3 regions of the Faecalibacterium sp. BIOML-A4 genome follow, and region 3 is predicted to be linked to each of the others. Evidence: predicted binding sites of a transcription regulator. Region 3 holds the regulator's gene; each other region holds the start of a gene.
The links. The regulator Rex, encoded in region 3, represses fermentation and respiration genes when NADH is low (regulators of the CRP and FNR family bind a similar motif). The targets are predictions, from matches to a motif close to ATTGTTAANNNNTTAACAAT.
Positions count from the first base shown of each region.

Region 1 (2,266 bases), on a different contig from region 3:
ACGATGTCAGCATCGCCAGCCTCGATCATCTGAGCAGCCATGTTGACGCAGTTCAGACCGGAGCCGCACACCACGTTGACGGTGACAGCCGGGGTCTCGATGGGCAGACCAGCCTTCAGAGCAGCCTGACGAGCAACGTTCTGGCCCAGACCGGCCTGAATGACGCAGCCCATGTAGACATGATCGACCTGCTCGGGAGCGACGTTTGCACGGTTCAGAGCTTCCTTGATGACGATGGAGCCCAGCTCAACTGCGGGAACGTTTGCCAGAGTGCCGCCGAACTTGCCAATAGCGGTACGGCATGCAGATGCGATAACGATCTTTTTCATGTGAATAGCCTCCTGAATTGTGTATGTGTTACTTTTCGTAAGCCATTTTTATCAAAACGCCCGTAAGCGCTTTTACAAATTAGGTCTCGGGGTCTTTTTTCTGCCGGATCAGCGCATACTTTTCGTTGACCGCCTTTTCCACATTGGGTGTGACGAACTTACCGATGTCGCTGCCGTAGTAAGCTGCCTCTTTTACAATGGTGGAAGAAAGGTAGCTCCACTTGATGCTCGTTGCCAGAAACATGGTCTCGATGCCGGGCATCAGTGCGTGATTGGTCTGCGCAAGCTGGATCTCGTTTTCAAAATCCGTCACCGCCCGCAGGCCCCGCACCATCACCGAAGCGTGCCGTTTCTTGGCGAACTCCACGGTCAGGCCGTCGAAGCTCTCCACCGAAACATTCTGGATGCCCTTGCAGCATTCCTTTAGAAGCTCCACGCGTTCCTCCACGGTGAACAGCGGATTCTTTGCGCTGTTGTTGAGCACCGCCACGATCAGATGATCGTTGATCTTTGCTGCGCGCTTGATGATATCGAGATGCCCTTTTGTGACCGGATCGAACGAACCGGGATAAACTGCTGTTGCCATCGTCTGGTGTCCTCCTTGAGCGCTGTGAAAAGCGCGTTTTGGTTCTGCCATGATAGCACTTTCCAGTCTTGGGTGCAAGATTTTTGTGCAAGCTGTACGTTTTATCGTTAAAATTTAAACAATCAATGTCGTGCTGCATCGCAGCTGCTTGCTACGCTATAAGTAAACCATATCGTCAAAATTTTATCAAGTCCTTTTTCAAAGATTTTGGTTTTTCAGCACCAAACAATCGCCTAAAAACTCCGCGAATTTTGTCCATATTGCCAGTCGGTCAAAATTTTCTCGATAAACTATTGATTCTGCACATTGTTAATGTTATAACTAAGTTGTGCAGATCTGCTGCCCTGTCCGACAGCTGCCTTCTGCTGGTTATCAGGATATCATCCGCCTGTGTCAGAGCTGTGTTCAAATTGCCAACAGGTGGTAAACGTCCTGCAAAGATTTGTCCGTGCAGGAAGAGTAAATGATAAATTTACAATTCCTTTATGTTATTATAGGAGAGGATGGTTTATAATGGATTTTACGGAACTGTATGCTCAGAAGAAAATGACCGCCGCTCAGGCTGCCGCACTGGTCAAAAGCGGTGACTGGGTGGATTACGGCTGGGCTGTGAACACCCCTGTGGCGGTGGATGCCGAGATCGCAAAGCGTCTGCCTGAGCTGGAAGGTGTCAACTTCCGCGGCGGCATCCTGATGTGGGTGCCCGCGATCTTCCAGATCGACGATCCCGCTGCACACATGACATGGAACAGCTGGCATATGGGCGGCATTGAGCGCAAGGCCATTGCACAGGGCTTCTCCTTCTACTCCCCCATCCGTTATTCCGAGCTGCCCCGCTACTACCGCGAAAGCCCGGATCCGCTGGATGTGGCGGTGTTCCAGGTGACCCCCATGGACGAGCATGGCTACTTCAACTTCGGCCCCAGTGCATCTCATCTGGGTGCTGTGTGCGAAAAAGCCAAGAAGATCATCGTTGAGGTCAACAAGAACATGCCCCGCTGCCTTGGCGGCATGGAGAACTGCATCCACATTTCTCAGGTCACCGGCATCGTGGAAGGCGAGAACCCGCCCATCGGCCAGATGGCCGCTCCCGGTGCTGCTACCGAAGTGGATCTGAAGGTTGCCAACCTGATCGTTCCGCAGATCCCCAACGGTGCCTGCCTGCAGCTGGGCATCGGCGGTATGCCCAATGCCATCGGCAGCCTGATCGCACAGAGCGATTTGAAGGATCTGGGCGTGCACACCGAAATGTATGTGGACGCCTTTGTGGATATCGCCAAGGCCGGCAAGATCACCGGTGCATGCAAGCAGCTGGACAAGGGCCGTCAGGTCTACGCCTTCGGTGCCGGCA
Region 1 covers NZ_WKZG01000001.1:179,762-182,027, reverse strand. The annotation lists gene GKG34_RS00870 (acetyl-CoA C-acetyltransferase) at 1-329, opposite strand, end outside; gene coaD (pantetheine-phosphate adenylyltransferase) at 409-915, opposite strand; gene GKG34_RS00860 (butyryl-CoA:acetate CoA-transferase) at 1,429-2,266, shown strand, end outside.
Region 1: a site for Rex is predicted at 1,221-1,240, ahead of GKG34_RS00860 (butyryl-CoA:acetate CoA-transferase). Genes of this name have one in related genera too.

Region 2 (2,266 bases), on a different contig from region 3:
CAGAGAGCCGTAACGCATGCCGATGACATCGGAAGAAACGATCTGATCCTCGTTGTAGCCGAAGGACTCAGAAGTAGCAGCCTTCATAGCAGCATTGATGGACTCCTTGGTGACGTCCTTGCCCTTGACGACAGCAACCAGAATGGTGGTAGAGCCGGTGGGAACAGGCACACGCTGAGCAGAACCGATCAGCTTGCCGTTCAGCTCGGGGATGACCAGGCCGATAGCCTTAGCAGCGCCGGTGGTGTTGGGAACGATGTTCTGTGCGCCAGCACGAGCACGGCGCAGATCGCCCTTGCGCTGAGGACCATCCAGGATCATCTGGTCGCCGGTGTAAGCATGAACAGTGGTCATGATGCCGGAGACGATGGGGTAGGTCTTGTTCAGGGTGTTAGCCATGGGAGCCAGGCAGTTGGTGGTGCAGGAAGCAGCAGAAATGACCTGATCCTCAGCGGTCAGGGTCTTCTCGTTGACGGAGAAGACAATGGTCTTCAGATCGTTGCCTGCGGGAGCAGAGATAACGACCTTCTTTGCGCCAGCCTGAATGTGAGCCATGCTCTTCTCCTTGCTGGTGTAGAAGCCGGTGCACTCCAGAACGACATCAACGTTCAGTTCGCCCCAGGGAGCGTCCTTTGCGTCCTTAACAGCGTAGATCTTGATTTCCTTGCCGTCAACAATGATGGAGTCCTCGGTAGCCTCGACGGTGTGCTTGCCCTCGCCGATCTTGCCGCAGAAAGAACCCTGAGCAGTATCGTACTTCAGCAGGTGAGCCAGCATCTTGGGGCTGGTCAGGTCGTTGATTGCGACGACCTCGTAACCCTCAGCATCAAACATCTGACGGAAAGCCAGACGACCAATACGACCGAAACCATTGATAGCAACTCTAACAGCCATGTTAATAGTACCTCCTAATTATTTTACCCATAATCGGATAAATCACGGTATCTTTATTTTAGACCAAAACGCAGAAAGTTTCAAGTGTCTGCCAAAAAATTAACAAGACATTCACTGCATTTTTTGCTTTTGTACGATTTTAATTCCTTTCATTCCCTGCTTTTCGGCAATTGCGCCAACAGAGTGCCAATATTTTTGTCAGCTCTCCCCGTTCAAGCAGGCTGTAACGCACGCTCCGCCAATGCCGCCCACGCAGCAAAGGCCCAGTCCGGCAAAGATCTCCGGCCAGACAGCCGGTGCGGCCCAGCTCAGGCCGCTCATCAAAACCAGTACATAGGGCAGCTGCCAGCACAGGCAAAGTGCAAATGCGGCAAGCCCGGCTGCGCACAGTGTTTTGCCATTGCCCGGCTGCGGGACATGCAGTGCCCGGGCCAGCGCTGCCAAAAACACCAGTGCCGCAAGCGCCTGCCACACCGCCGCTGTAGGGGTCACGCGGTGCCAGCTGGAGCTGTTCTCCATAAAGCGCAGCAGCACGTTCCAGTAGAACAGCAGACTGCCCGCCACGGCCAGATACAGCCCGCCAAAGGGCTTTTTCCACTCGTTGGGGCTGAGCCAGCAGCGGCCCATGGTGCTGAGCCACGCGGAGCACAGGCATTCCAGAATGCACCGCACAAAGCCGCCCAGACCGGAAGCTGCGCCCAGCGCGATCTGTGCACCCGCTGCGGCCAGAAAACATACTGCACCGACAAAAGCCAGAATACCGGCCAGCGGCCTGCGGCTACGCACCGCTTCCGAGCGGGAAGGCTGTGTACGGCCCACAAGCACTGCAGCCAGCACCACGATACCCAGTGCCAGATAGCGCCACCACACCGAGCCGACCACGCACAGACCGGTGACGGCATCGGTGCCAAAGGCAAGGTCTGCCGCGCGCAGCACGCCCAGCAGAATGCTCAGGATAAAAACGAACAAAACAGAAGGATTCATCAGCGTTCCTCGATCGGCTTATATTTCTGGCGCACACCCAGATACTTGTAAGCGGGACGAATGATACGGTTGGCGAATACCACCTCTTCCACGCGGTGTGCACACCAGCCGGGCACACGGGCAATGGCGAACAGCGGGGTGTAGATATCCTCAGAGATGCCCAGCATGTTGTAGATCAGGCCGCTGAACAGGTCCACGTTGGCGCACACCGGCTTGGTGCTGCCCTTTTCCTCGGCAAAGATGCCGGGGGCCAGCCGTTCGATGCTGCACAGCATATTATACTCTTCCTCAAAGCCTTTGTCGTAGGCCAGATGGCGGGCGCGCTGCTTCAGGACCACCTCACGAGGGTCGCTGATGGTGTACACCGCGTGGCCCATGCCGTAGATCA
Region 2 covers NZ_WKZG01000004.1:161,012-163,277, forward strand. The annotation lists gene gap (type I glyceraldehyde-3-phosphate dehydrogenase) at 1-894, opposite strand, end outside; gene GKG34_RS04460 (hypothetical protein) at 1,093-1,878, opposite strand; gene GKG34_RS04465 (citrate synthase) at 1,878-2,266, opposite strand, start outside.
Region 2: a site for Rex is predicted at 982-1,001, ahead of gap (type I glyceraldehyde-3-phosphate dehydrogenase). Genes of this name have one in related genera too.

Region 3 (2,266 bases):
GGAAATCGGTGCTTCTTCGCCCTTTTGGGGGGTGAAAAAGCACCGACAGCGACATATTTTGCGCTGCTGCGTGGACTGCGCCTGTGGGCCGGGGATAAAAAAGAAAGGCTGCCGTGTCGTTGAACACAGCAGCCTTGTATACAAGTTTATTCGACCCGCGAAGCAGCTTTTTCGGCGTAGAACGCACGCTTTGCCTTGAAATAGCACTGGGGGCACATGCTCACGTACTGCACATCGTTTTCCAAATCGATGGCCACCTGCTCGCCCTCAAAGACGAATCTGCCGTTCACCTTGCGGCAGTTACAGATGGCCTTGCGGCCGCAGGTGCAGATGGTTTTCATCTCCTCGATGGTGTGGGCCAGCTCCAGCAGGCGGGTAGAGCCGGGAAAGCCCTTGAGCGAAAAATCTGCCCGCAGGCCGTAGCAGATCACTGGAATGTTCAGGTCCACCGTTACCATGAACAGCTGTTCTGCCTGCTGCGCAGTGAAAAACTGGCTCTCGTCGCACAGCACGCAGGCCAGCGGCGCACCGTCAGCGTTGGCCGTGCGCACGGCCTCGAACACGTCCGTCTCCGGCGGGATCAGCAGATCAGCCTTGCGGCGCACGCCCAGACGGCTCACCAGCTCACCGCCGCCCTTGGTGTCCACCTGTGGCTTGAGGATCAGCACCCGCATCCCCTGTTCTTCGTAGTTGTGGGCTACCTGCATCAGGGCGGTGCTTTTGCCGCTGTTCATTGCGCCGTAGCGGAAATACAGTTTTGCCATTTGAAAAACTCTCCTTACAGAAAGAACCCTCTCAGCCAAAGCCTGACGGCTTTGCCAGCTCCCCCGATGGGGGAGCTTTTCTGCATCTTCCGGGCAGGCTGTCCTTCGCCGGAGAAGCAGAAACTTTCCCGTCCCCACTCATAAAGCTCCCCTTTCGGGGGAGCTGTTGAGCGTATGCGAGACTGAGAGGGTTCAGCGGCATCTCAGGCTTTGACTGAGAGGGTTCTCTTATTACTTATAATAGGTACGTTCAGTCCTGATTGCGCAGGCGGTAGCCAAGGCTCATCAGGCTGTCGCCCAGATGGACGTTCTCCACCACCACATCGGGATACGGCACAGAGAGGTCATAGTGGGAGAAGTTCCAGAAGCCCTCGATGCCCAGATCCACCAGACGGCCGCTGACCTGTTCCGCACCGTCGCGGGGCACACAGAGCACTGCGACCTTGGGGTGATGCTCGGCACAGAAAGACTCCAGCTCGTCGATATGGCGGATCTGGATGCCGCTGATCTCCTTGCCCACCTCGCTCTGTGCCACATCAAAGGCGGCGATCAGGCGGTAGCCGTTGGTATCGGTGGTGATAAAGCGGCTCACTGCCTTGCCCAGACGGCCGCAGCCGATCAGGATGGTGGGCAGGCGGTCACCGTTGCCGAACAGCAGGCCTTCCAGAATGGAGAGCAGGTTTTCCACCGAGTAGCCGATGCCCTGCCGGCCATTCACATCGCCGATGCAGTTGAAGTCCTGCCGTACCTGCGAAGCGGTGGTGCCCATCTGAGCAGCCAGCTCGCGGGAGGAAATGCTGTTGATGCCGTCTGCCTGCAGAGAGCACAGATAGCGGTAATATTTGGGAAGACGCTTGATAACGGGAAGCGAAGCCCTTGCAGGAGTGTTCATAGAATACTTTCTCCTTTCGCTCTATCGCAGTACTTGCCGCAGCTGCCTGCTTTACAGATGCGGCGCAGAGAAACCCCGATCCGTTTACGGGTCCATATTGCAGATATTACAGTCAATTATTTAAAGTATACTGCACCGATGGAGAATGTCAAATCATTCTCAAAAAATTTTTATGAAATGTTACCGCTTTTTTGCTGCAGTGGGTCTGCATAGCCCGGCACAGGCTGGGGAATGCTGACAGAAAACGCAGGAGGAAAGCATATGAATGATGAAACGCAGCTGACCGACGCGCGTCGGCTGGAAAAGGAAGAGATCGAAGATCTGGGCACGGTCACGCTGGCCCGCGGGGAGCATGTGATCCACTGCCTGACCGTCATCGGCCAGATCGAAGGCCATTCGGAAGCGCCGCAGGGCCAGAAGACCACGAAGTACGAGCATGTCATCCCGCAGCTGGTGGCCGCGCAGGAGGATCCTCGCATCGAAGGTCTGCTGGTGTTGCTGAACACGGTAGGTGGTGATGTGGAAGCGGGCCTTGCGCTGGCGGAGCTGATCGCCAGCGTGTCCAAACCCAGTGCAACGCTGGTGCTGGGCGGCGGGCACTCCATCGGCA
Region 3 covers NZ_WKZG01000016.1:97,409-99,674, forward strand. The annotation lists gene GKG34_RS11465 (thymidine kinase) at 147-764, opposite strand; gene GKG34_RS11470 (redox-sensing transcriptional repressor Rex) at 1,015-1,656, opposite strand; gene GKG34_RS11475 (ATP-dependent Clp protease proteolytic subunit) at 1,918-2,266, shown strand, end outside.